DNA from 4 places in the Arthrobacter sp. TE12231 genome. Region 4 is predicted to be linked to each of the others. Evidence: predicted binding sites of a transcription regulator. Region 4 holds the regulator's gene; each other region holds the start of a gene.
The links. Region 4 encodes HrcA, which represses chaperone genes, less so after heat shock. Its sites were predicted from a motif close to TTNGCACTCGNNNNNNNCGAGTGCNAA; they were not measured.
Positions count from the first base shown of each region.

Region 1: groL (chaperonin GroEL) is a predicted target of HrcA. The motif match lies at 2,295-2,321, and genes of this name have one in related genera.
Region 2: groES (co-chaperone GroES) is a predicted target of HrcA. The motif match lies at 2,678-2,704, and genes of this name have one in related genera.
Region 3: ACVWYS_RS04240 (FmdB family zinc ribbon protein) is a predicted target of HrcA. The motif match lies at 2,521-2,547, and genes of this name have one in related genera.

Region 1 is NZ_JBSSFS010000001.1:3,427,135-3,432,411, forward strand. Features, by position in the region: gene ACVWYS_RS15315 (RNase H family protein) at 1-184, opposite strand, end outside; gene groL (chaperonin GroEL) at 475-2,112, opposite strand; gene ACVWYS_RS15325 (ABC transporter substrate-binding protein) at 2,408-3,730, opposite strand; gene ACVWYS_RS15330 (cold-shock protein) at 3,730-3,933, opposite strand; gene ACVWYS_RS15335 (LytR C-terminal domain-containing protein) at 4,093-4,728, opposite strand; gene ACVWYS_RS15340 (DUF3263 domain-containing protein) at 4,823-5,116, opposite strand.
Region 2 is NZ_JBSSFS010000001.1:892,124-897,400, forward strand. Features, by position in the region: gene ACVWYS_RS04140 (shikimate 5-dehydrogenase) at 1-303, shown strand, start outside; gene ACVWYS_RS04145 (THUMP-like domain-containing protein) at 319-1,551, opposite strand; gene ACVWYS_RS04150 (hypothetical protein) at 1,618-2,130, shown strand; gene groES (co-chaperone GroES) at 2,860-3,156, shown strand; gene groL (chaperonin GroEL) at 3,237-4,847, shown strand; gene ACVWYS_RS04165 (acyltransferase family protein) at 5,128-5,277, shown strand, end outside.
Region 3 is NZ_JBSSFS010000001.1:921,050-926,326, forward strand. Features, by position in the region: gene ACVWYS_RS04230 (AAA family ATPase) at 1-813, shown strand, start outside; gene ACVWYS_RS04235 (RcpC/CpaB family pilus assembly protein) at 1,038-1,667, opposite strand; gene ACVWYS_RS04240 (FmdB family zinc ribbon protein) at 2,168-2,425, opposite strand; gene ACVWYS_RS04245 (5-formyltetrahydrofolate cyclo-ligase) at 2,574-3,212, opposite strand; gene galU (UTP--glucose-1-phosphate uridylyltransferase GalU) at 3,319-4,236, shown strand; gene ACVWYS_RS04255 (GNAT family N-acetyltransferase) at 4,242-4,862, shown strand; gene ACVWYS_RS04260 (hypothetical protein) at 4,981-5,277, shown strand, end outside.
Region 4 is NZ_JBSSFS010000001.1:1,847,109-1,852,385, reverse strand. Features, by position in the region: gene ACVWYS_RS08395 (GerMN domain-containing protein) at 1-59, shown strand, start outside; gene ACVWYS_RS08390 (16S rRNA (uracil(1498)-N(3))-methyltransferase) at 100-888, opposite strand; gene dnaJ (molecular chaperone DnaJ) at 891-2,021, opposite strand; gene hrcA (heat-inducible transcriptional repressor HrcA) at 2,100-3,113, opposite strand; gene ACVWYS_RS08375 (DUF3097 domain-containing protein) at 3,444-4,292, shown strand; gene ACVWYS_RS08370 (DUF4870 domain-containing protein) at 4,437-4,856, shown strand; gene hemW (radical SAM family heme chaperone HemW) at 5,013-5,277, opposite strand, start outside.

The DNA.
Region 1 (5,277 bases), 1.6 Mb from region 4:
GGTCTTCGCCGGGCACGTGAGCCGTGGCCCGGAACAGGTCCAGCACCGCCATCAACTCGCCCTGGTTGTTGGTGCCGTGGGGCCATCCGCCGGCGCGCCAGCAGTCGTCATTCACGTACCAGGCCCAGCCGGCCGGGCCGGGATTTCCTAAGGCCGAACCGTCGGCCGCTGCTGTAATCGTCACTGATCTATCCTGCCAGACCCCGCCGACGTCCACCGACGCCCCCTCACGTCGGCAACAAACCACCCGGCGCCCCTCACATCCTTCCCCCACCACGCAACGCTCCCTCACCGCCGTTCTCAGCAGAGCAGTCGCGTGATCACCGTGATACCTGAGGCGGCGTCGGCTGGATCAGTGCGTTAAGTGAGGGAGGGTGTCCGGGCGGGGATGTGCTTAACCGACGACGGCGGCCCCACCCGAAGGTGGGACCGCCGTCGTTGAACAATTAGTTCAGGTGGCTGGAAGCCGGGTGGTTAGAAACCGCCCATGCCGCCCATGCCGCCCATGTCGTCGCCGCCGCCCATAGCCGGGGAGTTCTTCTCCGGCTTGTCGGCCACAACGGCCTCGGTGGTGAGGAACAGACCGGCGATGGAAGCCGCGTTCTGCAGGGCAGAGCGGGTTACCTTGACCGGGTCGTTGATGCCGGCGGCCAGCAGGTCGACGTACTCGCCGGTGGCTGCGTTGAGGCCGTGGCCTGCGGGCAGGCCGCGGACCTTGTCCACCACGACGCCGGGCTCGAGGCCGGCATTGAAGGCGATCTGCTTCAGCGGGGCGTCGATGGCAACGCGGACGATGTTCGCACCGGTTGCTTCGTCACCGGAGAGCTGCAGGTTCGCGAATGCCTTGGCACCGGCCTGGATCAGGGCAACGCCACCGCCGGCGACGATGCCCTCTTCAACAGCAGCCTTGGCGTTGCGGACAGCGTCCTCAATGCGGTGCTTGCGTTCCTTGAGCTCGACTTCGGTTGCGGCACCGGCCTTGATGACTGCAACGCCGCCGGCCAACTTGGCCAGGCGCTCCTGCAGCTTCTCGCGGTCGTAGTCGGAATCCGAGTTCTCGATCTCGGCGCGGATCTGGGACACGCGGCCGGCGATCTGGTCGGCGTCGCCTGCACCCTCAACGATGGTGGTCTCGTCCTTGGTGACAACAACCTTGCGGGCCTTGCCGAGGAGTTCGAGTCCGGCGGTCTCAAGCTTGAGGCCGACTTCCTCGGAGATGACCTGGCCACCGGTGAGGATGGCGATGTCGGCCAGCTGCGCCTTGCGGCGGTCGCCGAAGCCCGGAGCCTTGACGGCAACGGACTTGAAGGTGCCGCGGATCTTGTTGACGATCAGGGTGGCCAGGGCCTCGCCCTCGATGTCTTCGGCAATGATCAGCAGCGGCTTGTTGGACTGCATGACCTTTTCGAGGACAGCAACCAGTTCCTTGACGTTGGAGATCTTGGAGTTGACGATCAGGATGTAGGGATCCTCAAGGACCGTTTCCTGGCGCTCGGCGTCTGTGACGAAGTAAGCGGAGATGTAGCCCTTGTCGAAGCGCATGCCTTCGGTGAGCTCCAGCTCGAGGCCGAACGTGTTCGACTCCTCGACCGTGATGACGCCTTCCTTGCCGACCTTGTCGAGGGCTTCGGCGATCAGGGCGCCGATCTCGTTGTCGCCAGCAGAGATGGACGCGGTGGCGGCGATCTCTTCCTTGGTCTCGATTTCCTTGGCGGAGGCCAGGAGCTCGCGAGTGACGGCTTCGACGGCCTTCTCGATGCCGCGCTTGAGGGACAGCGGGTCAGCGCCGGCCGCGACGTTGCGCAGGCCTTCCTTGACCAGGGCCTGGGCCAGCACGGTGGCCGTGGTGGTGCCGTCGCCAGCGACGTCATCCGTCTTCTTGGCAACTTCCTTGACCAGCTCGGCGCCGATCTTCTCGTAAGGATCGTCCAGCTCGATCTCCTTGGCGATGGAAACACCATCGTTGGTGATCGTGGGGGCGCCCCACTTCTTTTCGAGGACGACGTTGCGTCCCCGCGGGCCGAGGGTGACCTTGACGGCGTCGGCGAGGATGTTCAGGCCCCGCTCAAGACCGCGGCGTGCCTCTTCATCAAATGCAATGATCTTGGCCATAACGGCAGTAGTCCTTTCGGGACAGTCGTTAAGAATGAACCTTCGCTGCGGTGCCCGCGACGGACGATCCCAACCCGGCGGCCTCTGTATGCCGCTGGGTCCGGGATCTCACCCCAGCAAGGTGTTTCTTTAGCTCCTGGACCGGCCGCCTCACTTCGCGGCCGGGCGGACCGGGCGTCGTGTTAGCAGTCAGTGCGCTGGAGTGCTAACTCAATAATTAGCACTCCCCCGGGGAGAGTGCAAGCAGTGGCCGGCCCGAACCGCCCGCCACGCGGGCCCAATACGCTATGAGCGATCAGCCGCCGTTGCTGCTGGCGGTCTCCGTGCCGCTCATCTTGGCCATGTTGTCCTCGCCGTAGGTGTAGACCACGTAGTTCGCCTGAGTGATGTCCCCGTGGGAATCGAAGCTGATCCGTCCGGACTGGCCGTCGTAGTCCGGACGCTGGCCTGCATGCAGCGCGTCTTCACAGTCCTTGTAGCTCGTGCACACCTTGCTAGCGGCCGGGCTGGCGGTCTGGCCGTCTGCTGCCGCGGCGCCGCCGGAGATGGGGACGAGGGACGCCGCGATGGAGGTTCCGGCGTCGTCCTCTGCCGCGGCGGCAGCGACGGCGGCCAGGATGACGGCGTCGTACGTCTCGGCGGCGAACGTCATGTCCTTCAGCCCGGGATCTACCGCCACGAGGTCCGCCTGGAAGGCGGCGGAGGGGAACACACCGGGCAGGATCCCGCGTGCGCCGTCGAGAGCGCGTGCGCCCAGCCCGGAGCCGTACTGGTTGACTGCTCCGTCGCTGAGGACGAGTTTCTTCCCAGCAAGGCCGGCGTTGTTCAGTTCGGCGATGGCGCCCTGGGCGCCATCGCGCGCGACCAGGACCACGGCGTCGGGATTCGCGGCTTTCGCGGCGGCAACAGCTTGTTGCGCCTGGCCCGGTTTGAACTCCGCGTCCGCCACGGTGTCCATGCCGGACTGCTTGGCCGCACTGTCGACGGCGGCGGCGACATCCTTGCCGTAGTCACCTTCCTCGTGCAGGACGGCCAGGGTATTCGCGCCGCCGTCTTTGGCCAGCTTGGCCAGGACGGAGGCCTGGGCGACGTCGGCCGCCGCGGTGCGGAAGTAGTAGCCGCCGCTCTTGTAGTTGCTGAGCCCGCTGGCAGAGTTGGCCGGCGAAATGAGCGCTACCTTGGCGTTGGACAGCACGTCGATGGCGGCCGGGGCACGGCTGGAATCAGTGGGACCGATCACGACGTCGGCCTTGGCGGCCACGAGCGCTTTGGCCTGGGCGGCGGTGTCCGTGCTGATGGTTTCCGGCAGCAGCTCCACGGGTTTGCCTTTGTGGCCGCCGGCGGCGTTGATGTCCTTGACGGCAAGCTGTGCGGCCGCGAGCTGGGGGGCGTTGAGGAAGTTCTGCCGCCCGGTGTTGTCCAGGATTAGGCCGATGCGCAGGGTACCGTCGCCACTGGCGTCGGCGCTGGCCACGCGGGCGCTGCCCGCAGGCCCCAGGCAGCCTGTCAGTGCCAGGGCCGTTACCGTTCCCGCTGCCAGGGCGCGGCCCAACGGGAAAGCTCCTGTGCGACGCCGGGCGGTGTCCCGCGGGGTGTCCGTGAGGGCGGGAAGTGCCACTAGGCGGGCCGAACGCTTTCAGCCTGCGGGCCCTTTTCGCCCTCGCCGATTTCCAGCTCCACCCGCTGGCCCTCATCCAGGGCGCGGTAGCCTTCCCCGATGATCGCGGACCAGTGCACGAAGACGTCGTTCTCGGACCCGTCGACAGTGATAAAGCCGTAGCCCTTTTCGGCGTTGAACCATTTGACGGTTCCCAGTGCCATGGTGTCCACACTTTCAACTAGCTTGCGTGCGGCCCACGTCGATGTGCGCCGCGGACTGCGAAGAGAAATCCGCAGCCACTGTATCCACAGCGTCCCGCAGTAATGCCGGTGACGGGCAGACCCGCCGGTGAATAGTTATTGAGGCGTAACCGGAATGGGTTACTGGAAGCCGGGGCCGATCACCACGACGAGAGGCATGTTGAACTCGGCGGACTCCACCAGGGTGTCGATGCCCAGGAGCGTTCCCAGAGCCTCGGCGTTGCCCTTCTGGTCCACGCTGCTGTAGAAAATCACCGACGTCTGCTGGGGAACGCCGGGCCAGTTGCCCGTCTGGCCCAGGACCCAGCCGGCGGAACTGACGGTGCCGCCGACCCTGCTGGCGAGGCCGGCGGTGGTGGTCCCGTTATAGATCGTCACCGGCTGCGTCTTGTCCACGCCGGCGGCAGTGTCCCCCGGTGTTGCAGAGGGCGAGGCTTCCGGCGCCGTCGTGGCAGCTTCGGGGCTGGCCGGGGCCGTGCTGGTCGCCTCGGGACTGGGGCTCGCCGGGCTCGTAGCAGACGGGCTGCTGCTGGCGGACGCGCTGCTGCCGGCGGAGACGGCCGATGCCTGGCCCGCAGAAAAGCCGAGCTTGGGCAGGATCAGGAAGGCCACCAGGCCGATGGCCAGCGCTATGCAGCCCGCCGCCAGGATGGGAACCAGGCTCCGGCGGCGCGATTCGGCGACGGTCCGGTGGACACCCTGCCGGGTAGAGGTCTCGGGGACCCGATCAAATTCATCCCGAGCGTATTTGGTCATGGTTAAACGACGTCCTTGCTGATTTCATACGGGGTGCCCGAGGCCGGAAGCGGGCGCAACAGGACCTGCGAATCCGGCTGCGCGTGGCGCTACTTTACGAATCTGTTCCCAGACGACGGGCAGTGCGGGCACGTTGGCGTGATGTACGTAGTCTACGCAATCTCTTGACCAGCATGGGATCGTGGGCCAGCGCCTCCTCGGTATCGATGAGGGCGTTGAGGATCTGGTAGTAGTGCGTGGCGGAAAGGTCGAAGAGCTCGCGGATGGCCTGTTCCTTGGCCCCGGCGTACTTCCACCACTGCCGCTCCAAAGCAAGCATCTGCTGGTCACGGGCACTCAGCGGCGATTCGTCCGCCACCGCCCCCAGGCTGTCCCCCGACTCGGAAATTCCGTCAAAATCCCCCGCGAGCACGTGCTCTTGCGCTGTTTCGGCCACGACACACTCCCTTGGCTGGATCCGGTAAAAAGTCAGTCCCATGCTACGGCCGAACGACAGGGTTGTCATTTGGGCGCGGTCCAGGAACGGGCGGCGCGCGCGGACGTGCGGGA
Region 2 (5,277 bases), 950 kb from region 4:
TCCGGAACGGGCACGGCCGACATGATCATCAACGTCACCCCAGTGGGCATGGCCGGGGGCCCCGACGCGGAGGCGCTGTCCTTCCCGCAGCAGGCCATCGACGCAGCAAAGGTGGTGTTCGACGTCGTCGCCCTCCCGGCCGAGACGCCGCTCATCAAGGCAGCCCGCGCGGCCGGCAAGACCGTGATCACGGGAGCCGAGGTGGCCACGATCCAGGCGCTGGAGCAGTTCGTGCTCTACACCGGGATCCGGCCGACCGACGAGCAGGTCAAGGCCGCCGAAGAGTTCACCCGGGCTCAGTAGCCCCGGCCGCCCGAGTTAGACGGGCTCCACCGAGATGGCCACCCGGTCCTCGCCGATCCTGGTGAGGACCAGGGTGGCCGCTTTCTTGGCCTTGCTCTTGGACCCTGCCGGTTTTCCGCCGGGCAGGAGCTGCTTGCGCAGTTCTTCCGGGGTGACGGCCGTGCCGCGCTTCTTTATGTCCAGGACGCCGATCCCTTGGTCCTTGACCCAAGCCTTGAGCGCTTTGACGTTGAACGGCATCACGTCCAGGACCTTGTAGGCCTTGGCGAACGGGGTCTCGCGCAACTCCGGGGCGCAGATGTAGGCGATGTGCTCGTCCACGAGGTGCCCGCCCAGCTGGAGGGCGACGTCGGCCACGAGTCCGGCGCGGATGACCGCACCGTCGGGCTCGTACAGGTAGCCCTCCACCGGGCCCACGGGCGCCGCCGGGCCGCCCCCGAAGTCCTCGCCGCTGGTGAGTTCAGCGGCACCGAGCGGCCCGAGCACCAGGGCAGCACGCCGGACGCCGGGGCGCCGGACGGCGTTGAACCACAGCGCCACCTCGGTGACGTCCCCGCCGACGGAGACCCACTGGGCTTCGCAGTCCGCCGGCACGGAATCGTGCGGCATGCCCGGCCCCATCTTGACGCCGACGGCGCGCCCGGAGCCGGCCAGCGACTCGACGAAGGACAGCGGCGGGGAAAAGTCCTCCGGATCCCAGATCCGCTTGGTTCCCGAAGTGGACGTGGTGCGCCGGGCAGGGTCCAGCCAGACGCCGTCGACCCCCTCAAGGGAAACCGCGGTGGCATCGGAGTGGACCACGGTGGCGTTGCGGAAGGGGATCAGGTTCATCGTGGCGCAGGCAGCCGTGGTCTCGTCCATTTCCACCGCGGTGACCATGAGATCCATGGACGCCAGGGCCATGGCATCGGCTCCCAGCCCGCAGCCGAGGTCCGCGACATGGCTGATTCCGGCCTCGACGAACCGCTGCGCGTGCCGGGCCGCCACCGTGAGCCGGGTGGCCTGCTCCAGGCCGGCCTTGGTGAAGACCATCTGCCGGGCGAACTCACCGAACTTGGCCTCGGCCTTGGTCCGCAACCGGGACTGGGTGAGCACCGCCGAGACCAGCTCGGGGGAGTGGCCGGCCTTGCGCAGCGCCGCGGTGAGGCGGAAGGCCTCGTCCTCGCGGTACGGGCCCAGCGACGCCAGCAGCTCCCAGCCCTCGGGCGTGAGGATCGGGGCAATGTGTTCCTGCGGTGCGTCAGTCATGCCTTCCAGCGTAGTTCAGCGCCGCGGGCACGCTGCGACCGGACCACGGGGACTAGGCTTGACGACATGGAAGACAGCGGTACAGGCGGCAGCACGTCAGAGGAAACATCCGGGCAGAACACGGGCGGTCAGAATACGGACGGGCAGGACGACGCTGGGCAGGACGACGCTGGGCAGGACGTGGACGGGCAGGACGACGGCGGGCGGGACGACGGCGGGCGGGTGCGCCATAGCCATCAGCAGGGACTGGCCCGCTACGCACGGCCGGCGATCATCGCCGGAGCGGTGATCGCCGTCGTGTGTATCGCGTTGCTGGTGATCATCTTCTTCCTCGATTCCTTCAACGCGACGGTCTATTCCGTCGGCGGCAAGAACGTACAGGACGCCACGGACGAGGCCCGGGCCATCCGCGACACCTATGCCACGGCCAGGCTCGGTGGCATCATCTTCCTCATCGCCGGCGTCCTGCTGGCCGGCGGCGGAGCCCTGGTGATGTACCGGCATCGGAACGACGAAGGCAGTGACCGCGACGACGAAGAAGGCGAAGACGTGGACTTCGAGGACCTCGCCGGCGAGTAGGGCACGCGCCAGGCCCCATGGACCCAGCAGGCCCGGATGGACATGCCCCTCGCTTGGCGCGGGCAGGGAGCATGATGCCGAAGTGTCCGCTGGCTGCAGCAAAGAATGGGCATCTCCCACTGAGCAGCCTTCATCCGTTGGACATGTCCTCTCGGGCAGCCCGCATGCACTGGACATGCCCTGAGTGCCCGCTACCCGTTGGACATGCCCCTCGCTTGGCGCGGGCAGGGAGCATGATGCCGAAGTGTCCAATGAACGGTGCAGAGAATGGGCATCTCCCACTGAGCAGCCTTCATCCGGTGGACATGCCCCCCTTGGGCAGCCAGCATGCGCTGGACATGTCCCTTGCTTGGTGCAGACAGAGAGCATGATGCCGAAGTGTCCGGTGGCGGAAGCAAAGAATGGGCATGTCCTCCTGGGTAGCCGCTACCTGTTGGACATGTCCCTCGCTTGGCGCGGGCAGGGAGCATGATGCCGAAGTGTCCGCTGGCTGCAGCAAAGAATGAGCATGTCCCGCGCGGGGGAGCTGTTCACCCGAGATGAATTTCTGGCACTCGCCTTGACCGAGTGCTAACCATTTACATAGAGTCGTCATTAGCACTCTCCCTAGGAGGGTGCTAACACCTGAAGCTTCACAGCCAGGCTGCTGCCGGCACCGCGACGACGGTCTGTACGCCATGGCATCACCGCTTCATAGTCCACGAATTTGCTGACGAATAGGAGAGGTCCTTGTCGGTCTCTATTAAGCCTCTTGAGGATCGTATTGTTGTCCGCCCGCTCGAAGCCGAGCAGACCACGGCTTCAGGCCTGGTTATCCCGGACTCCGCACAGGAGAAGCCGCAGGAAGGCGAAGTTGTTGCAGTAGGCCCCGGCCGCTTTGACGACAACGGCAACCGCGTTCCCGTTGACGTTGCCGTCGGCGACGTCGTTATCTACTCCAAGTACGGCGGAACCGAAGTCAAGACCGGCGGCACGGAGTACCTCGTACTCTCCGCCCGCGACGTTCTGGCGATCGTCGTAAAGTAACTCTCTTGGTCCCCCGCGCAGCCGATCCTTCGCCATGAACGGATCAGTTGCGCGGGGTTCTGTCTTGAAAGGACAAAACCATGGCAAAGCAGCTTGCGTTTAACGACGCTGCCCGCCGGTCGCTTGAAGCCGGCATCGATAAGCTCGCCAACACCGTCAAGGTCACGCTGGGCCCGCGCGGCCGCAATGTCGTGCTGGACAAGAAGTGGGGCGCTCCCACGATCACTAACGATGGTGTGACCATCGCCCGTGAAATCGAGCTGGACGACCCCTACGAAAACCTTGGCGCGCAGCTTGCCAAGGAGGTCGCCACCAAGACCAACGATGTTGCCGGCGACGGCACCACCACCGCCACCGTGCTGGCCCAGGCCCTGGTCAAGGAAGGCCTGCGCAATGTTGCGGCAGGCGCCGCCCCGGGCGAGATCAAGCGTGGCATCGAGGTTTCGGTCGAGGCCGTCGCTGCCCGCCTGTTGGAAAACGCCCGTCCGGTCGAAGGCACGCAGGTTGCCAACGTTGCCGCCATCTCCGCCCAGAGCGACGAGGTCGGCGAGCTCCTGGCCGAGGCGTTTGGCAAGGTCGGCAAGGATGGTGTGATCACCATCGAGGAATCTTCCACCACACAGACAGAACTGGTCCTCACCGAGGGCATGCAGTTCGACAAGGGCTACCTGTCCCCGTACTTTGTCACGGACGCGGAACGCCAGGAAGCTGTCCTCGAGGACGCCCTGATCCTGATCAACCAGGGCAAGATCTCCTCGGTGCAGGAATTCCTGCCGCTGCTGGAAAAGGCGCTGCAGAGCTCCAAGCCGCTCTTCATCATTGCCGAAGACGTCGAGGGCGAGGCCCTGTCCACGCTCATCGTCAACCGCATCCGCGGCACCCTGAACGTCGTCGCCGTCAAGGCCCCGGGCTTCGGCGACCGCCGCAAGGCCATGCTGCAGGACATCGCGACTCTCACGGGTGCACAGGTTGTCTCCCCGGAGCTGGGCCTGAGCCTGGATTCCGTTGGCCTTGAGGTGCTCGGCACCGCCCGCCGCATCACGGTCACCAAGGACAACACCACGATCGTCGACGGCGCCGGTTCGGCCGAGGACGTCGCCGCGCGTGTTGCCCAGCTGCGCGCCGAGCTGACCCGCACGGATTCCGACTGGGACAAGGAAAAGCTGCAGGAACGCCTGGCCAAGCTGGCCGGCGGCATCGGCGTGATCAAGGTTGGCGCTGCCACCGAGGTTGAGCTGAAGGAAAAGAAGCACCGCATCGAGGACGCAGTGTCCTCGACCCGCGCCGCCCTTGAAGAAGGCATCGTCGCCGGTGGCGGGTCCGCCCTCATCCACGCGCTGAAGGCCCTCGACGAGGACGCAGCCGTCCAGGCTCTCGAAGGTGACGCGGCTGCCGCCGTCGGCATCGTCCGCCGGGCCCTGACCCAGCCGCTGCGCTGGATCGCCCAGAACGCCGGCTTCGACGGCTATGTGGTTGTTGCCAAGGTGGCAGAATCCGCCGTCAACCAGGGTTTCAACGCCAAGTCCGGCGAGTACGAAGACCTGATCGCCGCCGGCGTGATCGACCCCGTCAAGGTGACCCGTGCGGCCCTGCGCAACGCGGCTTCCATCGCTGCGCTGGTCCTCACCACGGAAACCCTCGTGGTGGAGAAGCCGGCCGACGAAGACGAGCACGCAGGCCACCAGCACTAATTTCGGCCCGCACAGGGGACGGCCCGGCAACTTGCCGGGCCGTCCCTTTTTTGTGCCCGGGTCCTGCTTTTGCGCCCGGGGACTGCCGCGAAAATGCTCCCGAAGTGCGCCAAGTCCTGGCGCGACTCAGCCGCGACGTGCTGCCTTCATGCTGACAATTCACTGGAAACTCACACCTTGGCATGACTGAATAGAGTTCTATGCCCGCCGCGACGATTGGCCATGAACATTACGGTTGGATAACATAGACGTTTTGGTTACCGGTTTGAGGGGTTTTTCTATGACACAGCAAAGAACCCTACCCGCACCTGCCCGATCCGACGGCGCGCCCCAGGCCGGCCGAAAGTCCACCTTCAGGCCCGAAATTCAGGGGCTCCGGTCCTTGGCCGTGCTGATGGTCATGAGCTACCACATCTGGTTGGGGCGGGTC
Region 3 (5,277 bases), 930 kb from region 4:
ATTCCCCGTCCAGTGGCGATTGAGTCCGATGGCACCGGCCACTACCGGCGAATGAGCGTCCGCGAACGGAGCCGGCTCCGGCCGCAACTGCTTGAGCGGCTTGGCTGGCGTTATATGCCGCTGTGGACCATCGAGGTCTTCACTGATCCTTCGGCCTGCGCCGACCGGATTGGCGGCTACCTCGGGTTGGAGAAGCCTGCCGTGTCCAGTCGGCTCCGGGCATCCCACGGGTTCTTCGACGACGACATTGAAAACCTGGCGATCAACGACGCCCGGGGCCAGGAAAGCCACGTCTTCTCAGGGCACGCACCGGCGGGAGATGATTTTCATGGGCGCGAGACCGCGTCCACTCAGTCTGCAGCGCGGCCGGGGGATGCGCACGAGTCAGGTGCTACGCCCCTGCTGAGGCCAGAGGCTGGGACCATAAACGGTGCAGCCACGACCGGCAACAATGGTATGACAGGCAGTACAGGCAGTAAGGAGTCCGGCGCCATGAGTGCAGACGGCGACATCCAGAACAGCAGCGGCGCTACCGCGGCTGAAGCGAACGGCGACTCCGGGTCGGCGGCCCGGGAACCGGCGGCGGGGGAGTCGGCAGCGGGGGAGTCGGCAGCGGGGCAGCCCGCCGGAGAAGCGCGGGAGCAGGCGACGCCAAAGGAGAAGTCCCGGCGCGCGGCGGCGCCAGCAACGGCTGCCGGGGCAGTGCTGCCGAACAAGGCGGCCGAAGACGACCCGCGGCGCTGGGGCGACCAGCCCGAGAACTACGACCACGATGCGTGGCTCCAGGAGCAGAAGCCTCCGCACTGGGGTTGAGATGTAAGGCCGGTGCCGAGTAGCCGGCGGCGCCGGCGACCGCAATCGGTCTCAGGGACTACCGGCCGGCGGTCGGGGACTTAGCCGGGCGCTCGGTTAGGGACTTAGCCGGGTGCTCGCCCTGAAGCCTGCGGTAATCCGATGCAAGGACTACCGCGCCGGCGGTCAGGCTCTTAGCCGGGCGCTCGCCATGGCGAGAGTGTGCACGCCAGTCACCCAGCCACTCACCCCGGCGCTGCCGCCACAAGCACGAAGAACAGCTTGCCTTGGGTTGATGCGCCGGCCAATCGCCGCGCCTGATCGGCCGCGGCTGCCACGACGATGAGCCCGTCCGCGTCAGCGTCCGCTGCGGGCAACCACTGGCCCGTCTTGCCGCCCTGCACGGAGGTCCACAGTACAGGGACGGCTTCGGCCAGGATTTGGCCTTCAGCGGCTTGTTCGAAGCCGCTGCCGACGGTGAGCACCACGTTGACGAGTTGTCCGGGGGAGAGCAGCCGGATAGACGCAGGATCCGCCATCCTGAGCGGTACGGCTGCGGAACCGGGCGGGCTTCCGGCCAGCAGGCCAGGGCCAAGGATCTGGGCGTCGGTGAGGAGCTGGCCTTGGCGCAGCGGTGCGGCCAACTGCTTGCCCTCGAACGCGTTTTCGCCGCCCGGGCTGCCGGCCGGCACTAGGCCGGGCGGGATGCTGATCATGCGGACGTCGCCTGGTTCCAGGGTTTTTCCGGCGGGAAGATCCGCTACGGCTGCGAACGCAGTGGCGGTGTCGGCGGGCGCAGGAGTTAGCTGCTGAACAGTCAGGCCAGCGGCGATGCACAACATGAGCGCCGCCAGTAGCCGGCGGTTCCGGCTCAACCAGTTGCCCAGGCGGCGTCGCGGCGGCCTGCCGCGCGGCAACCGCTGCCGGGGCGGTCTCCCGGGCCGGGTGTAATTCCGGATGGAGCTGCCGGCAGAAGGAAACGTGGGCGGAAGGAGGCCAGCGGAGCGGATCCCGGAGCGTGCCCAGCTGGCGGGCATCGCTCCGTTCCCGGGCCGGGGCGGCAGCGAAGAGGCCTTGAAAGACGGCCAGGAAGCCGGGTTGAGTGAGGGTGCCATGGCCGCCACGCTACGGACTCTGGCATGCTCGCGGGAGTCGCGGAACTGCTTATGTGGACAACGGGAGGCAGGAAGGACTGTGTAGGCTGCGGCATGCCGGCATTAGTGCGCGATTGCACGGCACAGGGACTGCGGCCACGGTGCTGCCTTGGCAGCGGTGTCTTTCGCGAACAACGCTCCGGGGCGGCGGCCGGAGGCTAGGCGGACGGTTCCGTCCGGAGACGGTGCACCAGGGCTGCACGGATGGCAGCCTTGGGACCCTAGCTGGCGGCGGCCGGGGCAGGCGCCGTTGCGGGTGCGGGAGCCGCAGCGGGGGCCGGGGCAACTGTGCTGCCCTTGGTGTCGCGCGAATCGGTCCGGTAGAAGCCGGATCCCTTGAATACAACGCCGACGCTGTTGAACTTCTTGCGCAGCGTGCCCTGGCACTCGGGGCAGGACGTCAGGGAGTTGTCGCTGAACGACTGCACGATCTCGAAGGCGTGGCTGCAGTCCTTGCAGGCATATGCATACGTGGGCACTGGAAATCCTCCTCTGGGACAAACGAGCAGGTCCCGTGCTGTCGAGTCGGGACCGGTCGATATATCTATCGATATACCTGTCGGCGGGTTCCGTCTTAGCAGTCGCAGGGCCTGAGTGCTAATTCTATCACCCCCGCAGGACCCCCGATCAGCGGAGCCGGATGATCCCGCCCGGTGTCAGCGCCGCGTCGACCTTCCGGTCGAAGGACTCGGCGGGAATACTGCCCGCGGGCAGTACCTCAGTGTCGTAGACGACGGCGACAGTCGGCAGCGGTACGGCGTCGGACGCCCTGCCGGCCGCGGACGAGCCGGACGCGGAGGACAGGGCGGCCAATGTGGCAAGGAACTTGTCGTAGTAGCCGCCGCCTTGTCCGATGCGGTTGCCCGAGAAATCCACTGCAGTGGCCGGCAGGAAGATTGCGGTGGCGTCCAGCGTCACCGCGGTGCTGTGGCGCTCGCCAACAGGCTCCTGGATGGGGGCGAACCGGCTGCGGACAAACCCGGATTCCGGAGTCCAGTACACCCAGCTGAGTTCGAGTTCGGGTTCGCAGACGGGAAGGAGCACCCGGTGCCCGGCATCGACCAAGGCTGACAGCAGCGGCAGCGTGGGCGGTTCGGCGCCCACGCCCAGATACGCGGCGAAGGTAGCCCGGCGGCCGCCGGTCAGATCGGATGCCCACTCGAGTCCGTGGCGGGTGATGCCTGCCGCTGCGGCATCGAGCGCGTCCAACGGGAGCGCCGCACGCCTTGCCCTGTGGCTGGAGCGTATTTCGTCTTTTGACGCCATGACTGGTCCGTCCTCTGCATCGTGCAGCCTGCTCCGCAACGTCAGGGGGCCCGCGGGGCAGGCCGAATAATTACGCAATGATTGGTCCCTCCGTTAGATTAGTCGAGTGAATACACCCAATGCTTCCGTCCGCAAGGCCGTCATCCCCGCCGCGGGCCTTGGTACCAGGTTTCTTCCGGCCACGAAGGCCATGCCCAAGGAAATGCTGCCTGTCGTTGACAAGCCGGCCATCCAGTACGTGGTCGAGGAGGCCGTGAATGTCGGCCTGAACGACATCCTGATGATCACGGGCCGCAACAAGCGGGCGTTGGAGGACCACTTCGACCGCGTTCCCACGCTCGAAGCCACCCTCCAAGCCAAGGGTGACACGGCAAAGCTCGAGTCCATCCAGGCCGCCAGCAACCTCGGCGACATCCACTACGTCCGCCAGGGCGACCCCATGGGCCTCGGCCACGCGGTCCTCCGGGCCAAGCAGCACGTCGGCCAGGAACCGTTCGCCGTGCTCCTGGGCGATGACCTGATCGACGCCCGCGATGAGCTCCTCAGCACCATGATCGAAGTACAGGCCAAGACCGGCGGGTCGGTGGTCGCGCTGATCGAGGTGGACCCGTCCCAGATCAGCGCCTATGGCTGCGCCGACGTCGAGGCGATCGCCGGTGAGGAGTACGTCCGCGTCAAGCAGCTCGTGGAGAAGCCCGACGTCGAGGACGCCCCGTCAAACCTCGCGGTCATTGGCCGCTATGTCCTGCACCCGGCCGTCTTTGAAGTGCTCGAGCGCACCGCGCCGGGCCGCGGCGGCGAAATCCAGCTGACGGATGCACTGCAGGAACTCTCCACCGGCACCGGCGAGGGCTACGGCGTGTACGGCGTCGTCTTCCGCGGCCGCCGCTACGACACCGGCGACAAGCTCAGCTACCTCAAGGCCTGTGTCCAGCTCGCCTGCGACAGCGAGGACCTCGGCCCGGGCCTGCGCGAATGGCTGCCCGGCTTCGCGTCCAGCCTTACCCCCAGCCTCGCCAAGTAATTCCCGTGGGGGGCAGCTTCACCTGGCCGGTGACTCTGGAGAGCGGCGACATCGTGTTGCGCCCTATCCGGTACCGGGACCGCAAAGAGTGGACAGCGCTTAGGTCACGCAACTGCGAGTGGCTTGCCCCTTGGGAGGCATCAAACCCGGTCCCCGGCGGCGGCCTGCCGGATTACCGGCAGATGGTGCGGTCGCTGAAGGCCCAGGCCGCACAGGCCACGGCCCTGCCGTTCGTGATCGCCGAATGGAGGCCTGGGCACGAGAAGCCAGTGATCGTGGGACAGCTGACCGTGTCCTCGATCGTTTGGGGATCGGCCATGATGGCGACGTTGGGCTATTGGGTCGATCAGGACCGGGCCGGCCGGGGGATTGCCCCCACCGCCGTGGCCATGGCGACGGACTACTGCTTCGGAACCCTTGGCCTGCACAGGATGGAAATCAACATCAGGCCGGAAAACGGGCCGAGCCTGCGAGTGGTGGAAAAACTCGGGTTCCGCGACGAAGGATTCAGGCCCCGATACCTGCACATCAACGGTGAATGGGCCGACCACCGCACCTTCGCGCTCACGGCTGAGGAAGTGCCGGAAGGCCTTCTCGCCCGGTGGTTGCGGAGCCGGCCGGCGTGAGCCCTTGATAGCCGCCTGACCAGCCACTACGCCCCGGCCCCCACCAATTGCCGGCGCGCCCGCGACACACCCCTGACAATGCGGCCTAGCACCCCATATACCTCATACGGTTTTGAGTGTGGACTTCCCTCTTAGCAGCTCTGTGATCCTTGTCATTGCTGTTGCGCTCTGGATCGTGTGGGTGGCACCCTACGTTCTGCGGAACGGGCGCCACCAGCTGCAGCCTGCAGGCGAATTCCTGGCGGACGTCATCGACATAGAACCAGTAGACCCACAAGCGGGGAAGGTTATGAAAATGGCGGCGCAGCAGGACAAGCCCATGAATATCACCCGGCGCGCAGAACCTGCCGGCGGCACCGCAGGGCCCCGGGATACGCCAAGGGAGACACGCGGTGCAAGCCCGCTGCCCGCAGCA
Region 4 (5,277 bases):
ACCCGGCGGACAGCTCCAGGGAAGTGTTCACCGACACCCGCGGCTTCACGGTCAACTAGTCACGGGCAAATAGTAACGGGCAAATAGTCATGCTGCCGGCTACCAGCGTCCGAGGATGTCGCTGGCCAGCACGGTGGCGGCGGGTCCTGCCGTGGACGAGCGCAGCACATGGTGGCCCAGCAGGGCTGTCACCGCTCCTGCGTCGCACAGCCGGGTGACCTCCCGCGGGCTGATGCCGCCTTCCGGGCCCACGATCAGCAGTACTTCACGGGGCCCGTCGCTGCCGGGCGCCGCCTCGCCCTCAGCAGCACTGTCCAGCCAGGCCTCAAGCACTTGCCGCAGGGGGCGGACGGCGTCTTCGTGCAGGATGACCGCGAGGTCCGCGGCTGCCACGGCCGCCTGCAGCCCGGCACCGTCGACGGCGGCCCGGACTTCCGGGATCCAGGCCCGGCGGGCCTGCTTGGCGGCCGCGGTCACCACCGACTGCCACTTTGCATGCGCCTTCGCGGCACGTTCGGCCTTCCACCGCACGATGGACCGCTCGGCCTGCCAGGGAATGACGGCGTCGATGCCCAGTTCGGTGGCGGTTTCGGCCGCGAGTTCGTCGCGGTCGCCCTTGGCGAGGGCCTGGACCAGAACCAGCCGGATCGCGGGTTGCGGCTCCGCCAGGAGGTCCAGGCACTCGACGGTCAGTTCGCCCGGAGCGACGGCGGCGACGGTGCCGGTCAGGCGCTTGCCGGCGCCGTCGGCGATATCCACGGCCTCCCCGACGGCGAGCCGCTTGACGGTGATGGCGTGGCGGGCTTCGGCGCCTTCGAGGACGAAGTCCGAGCCGGGGACCTGCTGGTCCAGGGCGCCTGGGGCGGTGAAGAAGACCGGGTTACTCACCGCTACAGGTTACCGAGCCGATCCCGCAGTTTGGCGAAGACGCCGCCGCTGGCGGCAAGCTTTCCCGCGGTGAAGTGTTCGCCGCGGTGCTTGGCCAGTTGGCGGAGGAGTTCTTCCTGGGCGTGATCGAGCTTGACCGGCGTTTCAACCTGCAGGTGCACCTTCAGGTCGCCGCGGCCGTGGCCGCGCAGGTGCGTCACACCGAGGCCGCGCAGGGTGATGACCTCGCCCGACTGGGTGCCGGCCTTGACGTCGATCTCCTGCTCGCCGTCGAAGGTCTCCAGGGTGATTTCGGTGCCGAGCGCGGCAGCCGTCATGGGGATGTTGAGGCTGGCGTGGAGGTCGTCGCCGTCGCGGACGTAGGTAGGGTCATTGTTGACCCGGATCTCCACGTACAGGTCACCGGCCGGGCCGCCGGCGGGGCCCGCCTCGCCCTGCCCGGACAGCTGGATACGGGTGCCGGTGGCAACGCCGGCCGGGACCTTGACGGTCAGGGAACGGCGGCTGCGGATCCGGCCCTGGCCGCTGCACTCGTTGCAGGGGTCCTTGATGACGGTGCCGAAGCCCTCGCAGGAGCCGCAGGGAGCCGACGTCATGACCTGGCCGAGGATGGACCGCACGGCACGCTGGACCTGGCCGCTGCCGCCACAGATGTCGCAGCGGACCGGGTGGCTGCCCTCGCGGCAGCAGGAGCCCTCGCAGGTGGGGCAGATGACGGCCGTGTCCACTTCGAGCTTCTTGTTGACGCCGAACACAGCGTCGCGGAGGTCGATCCGTACGCTGATCAGCGCGTCCTGGCCGCGGCGGATCCGGGACGCCGGGCCGCCCTGGCCGCCGCCGGCGCCGAAGAAGGTCTCGAAGATGTCCTGGAAGGCGAAGCCCTGGCCGGAGTAGCTGCCGCCGCCGAAGCCGTTGTCGGTGCCGTTCTCATTGCCGGTGGTGTCATAGACCCGGCGCTTCTGCGGATCGGAAAGGACCTCGTAGGCGTGGGTGACCGCCTTGAACCGGTCCGAGGCGTCCTCCCCCGGGTTCACGTCAGGGTGAAGGGTCCGGGCCAGTTTCCGGTAGGCCTTCTTGATTTCCTCCCCCGTTGCGTCGCGGGAGACTCCAAGAACGTCATAGTGGCTGCTCAAAGTGTGTATCTCTTCCTTGTTGTTCTGCCTGTGGGGCACTGCCTGTCGGGCAAAAAGTAGCGTTCGGTCCCGGGCCGGTCAGGGCCCAAGGATCCTCGAAAGGTAGCGGGCCACCGCGCGGACGGCGGCCATGGTGGTGGGATAGTCCATCCGGGTGGGCCCGAGGACTCCGACCTTGGCCGTGGCGTCCGGCCCGTAGGCGGTGGCCACCACCGAGGCCTCGGCGAGGCCGTCGTAGGGGTTCTCCCGTCCGATGCTGACCGTGACACCGCGCGGGTCTTCGGCCATTTCGCTGAGCAGGCGCAACATGACCACCTGCTCCTCGAGGGCCTCCAGCACGGGGCCGATGCTGAGCGGGAAGTCCACGTTGGAGCGGGCCAGGTTGGCGGTGCCGGCCATGACCATGCGCTCCTCGCGGCTGCTCGTGGCCAGGGCCTCGAGGCCGCGGGCCAGGGCCTGGGCTGCGCCGCGGCGCGCCGGCGGGCCGCTCGCCACGACGGCGGGCAGCAGTTGCGGCATCAGGCTCAGCGGGGTTCCGGAGAGGCTGGCCAGGAAACGGGTGCGCAACTCCGCCAGTGCGTCGTCGGCAATCTCCTGGCCGACGTCGATCACGCGCTGCTCCACCTTTCCGGTGTCCGCGATCAGGACCGCCAGGACCTTCCGGGGCGCCAGCAGCACGAATTCGATGTGCCGCACACGGGCGCGGCTGAGCAGCGGGTACTGCACGACGGCGACCTGGTTGGTCAGCTGGGACAGGAGCCGCACGGTGCGGTCGAGGACGTCGTCGAGGTCTTCTGATCCTTCCAGCAGCGCCTGGATGGCCCGGCGCTCGGCCGGAGACAACGGCTTGACGGCCGAGATCTGGTCGACGAAGAGCCGGTAGCCCTTGTCCGTCGGAATCCGGCCGGCACTCGTGTGCGGTGCCGTGATGAGGCCTTCGTCTTCCAGTGCGGCCATGTCATTGCGGATCGTGGCACTGGAGACACCAAGATGGTGCCGTTCAACCAGCGCCTTGGACCCGACTGGCTCGCGGGAATGGACGTAGTCCTCCACGATGGCGCGCAGCACTTCAAGTTTGCGTGGTTCGCTCACGCTCCACCTCCAATCGACGGTCCCGCAGCCGGTGCCGCCCCAGGACCGTTCGGTTCGCGTCCCCGCGTCGTGCGGGGGCGGTCCGTGACCGGACAGGGGTTAGCACTCGACATGCCTAAGTGCTAACCAGTCTAATATGAGTCGCCGCGTTGTTAGCATTGGATTCGCTCCGGGCGTTGCCTGCGGGATCACGGGGATCCGTCACGACGGCGCGGGAACCGCGGCAGCCGCTACCGTCGCCGCGCCCCTGTGGTCCGGTTCGGGCCCCTTCGGGCCCCGGAGAGTTCCACCGACCGCCGTACATTCCGAGTGCAAAGTAAGCGTGTAGAGATGTCGTACCAGAACTGGGGGCCCCAGGACCTGTCCGCCCCCGCCAAGACGCAGTTGCCGGAAGTCCCGGTGGAACGCGGGATGGTCCTCGAGGAGGTCCAGTCCGGCTGGGTGGGCGCCGTGACCCGGGTGGAGAAGTCCGGCGGCATGCACGTGGTGGCGCTGGAGGACCGGCGGGGCAAGTCCCGGTCCTTCCGCCTCGGCTTTGGCTTCCTTTTGGAGGGGCAGCCGATCCGGCTGATGCCTCCGGCGCCGAAGGCGGCGCCGGCCGCCGGTCCCGGCCGCACGGCGTCGGGCTCGGTCCGGGTGGCGGGACAGCGCGCACAGGTGGCCAAGGCCAGCCGGATCTGGGTGGAAGGCAAGCACGACGCCGAGCTCGTGGAGAAGGTCTGGGGCGATGACCTCCGGGTGGAGGGAATCGTCGTCGAGCCGCTGCACGGCATTGACGACCTCGCGGCCGCGGTGGCGGAGTTCCGCCCGGGTCCGGGGCGCCGGCTGGGCGTGCTGGTTGACCACCTGGTGCCCGATTCCAAGGAGTCGCGGATCGCCGACGCCGTCATGGCTTCGCCGGGTGCCGCGGGCAACGTCCTGATTGTGGGCCACCCCTACGTGGACGTGTGGCAGGCCATCCGGCCCGCGGTCCTGGGGATTGAGCGGTGGCCGGTGATCCCCCGCGGCGTGGACTGGAAAACCGGCATCCTGACGGCGTTCGGGTGGCCCCACTCCACCAAGGAGGACATCGGCCTCGGCTGGCAGAAGCTCCTCGGCGCGGTCCGCAGCTACGCCGACCTGGAGGCGTCCCTGCTGGGCCGCGTCGAAGAGGTCATTGACTTCCTGACCGTGCCGTAGCGCGCCGCGGCGGCCGCTCCGTGATCTCCATTTACGCGCCCAAGCAAGTATTCTTGAAACGGCGGCCGCGCTCCCAGCGCGGTCCCGGCTATTCCAGGCACAACCCAGGCAGCAACGCATCACCGCAATCCGAAGGGCTTCACCGTGGCAGATAACGCACGCGAACACACGGGCAACCAGGCCGGCCATGGCCAGCCCCCGTACCATGGCGTTCCGGCAAATGCGCTGCCGCTGACGGCCGGCGAGGACCGGCAGTGGGCCACGCTGGCGCACTTCGGCGGCATCCTGGGCTGCGTGCCGTCGCTGCTGATCTACTTGATCTTCAAGGACCGTGGCCCGTTCACGGCCCAGGAGTCCAAGGAAGCCCTCAACTTCACCCTGCCGCCGACCATCGCGGCCGTGCTCGCCAATCTGCTGGTCTTCATTCCCGTGGTGGGCAACCTCTTTGCCGTGCTCGCCACGGTGATCTGGATCGCCGTGACCTGTTTCTCGGTGGCGGCGGGTATCCATGTCAACCGCGGCCAGCCGCACCGCTACGAGTTCAACCTGCGCTGGATCAAATAGACCGGGATCAAGCAACCCGGCGTTAAGCCGGCCCGGCCCCAAACCTCCGGTCCCGAACAGAATGAGCCGGCCGCTGCCCCCAAAGGGGCAGCGGCCGGCTCTTTGTGTATCCACGGCCCGGGCGCGGCCGGGCTCCCCGGCCAGAGGGGCAGCGCCTTAGTCCGGCAGGATCCTGCGGACCACGGCGTCGGCCAGGAGCCGGCCCTTTAGCGTGAGGACCAGCCGCCCCTTGAAGGCGGCGGCGGGGTCCACCAAGCCGTCGGCGATCAGCCCGGCGACCGCGTGCCTGCCGGTGTCCCCCAGGCCGCCGAGGCTCGGGATGTCCAGCCCGGAGTTCAAGCGGGCCTCGAGCATGACCCGCTCCACGTTGCGGGTCTCGGTGTCCAGCGTTTCCCGCCCGGCGGCCGGCGACGCGCCGGTG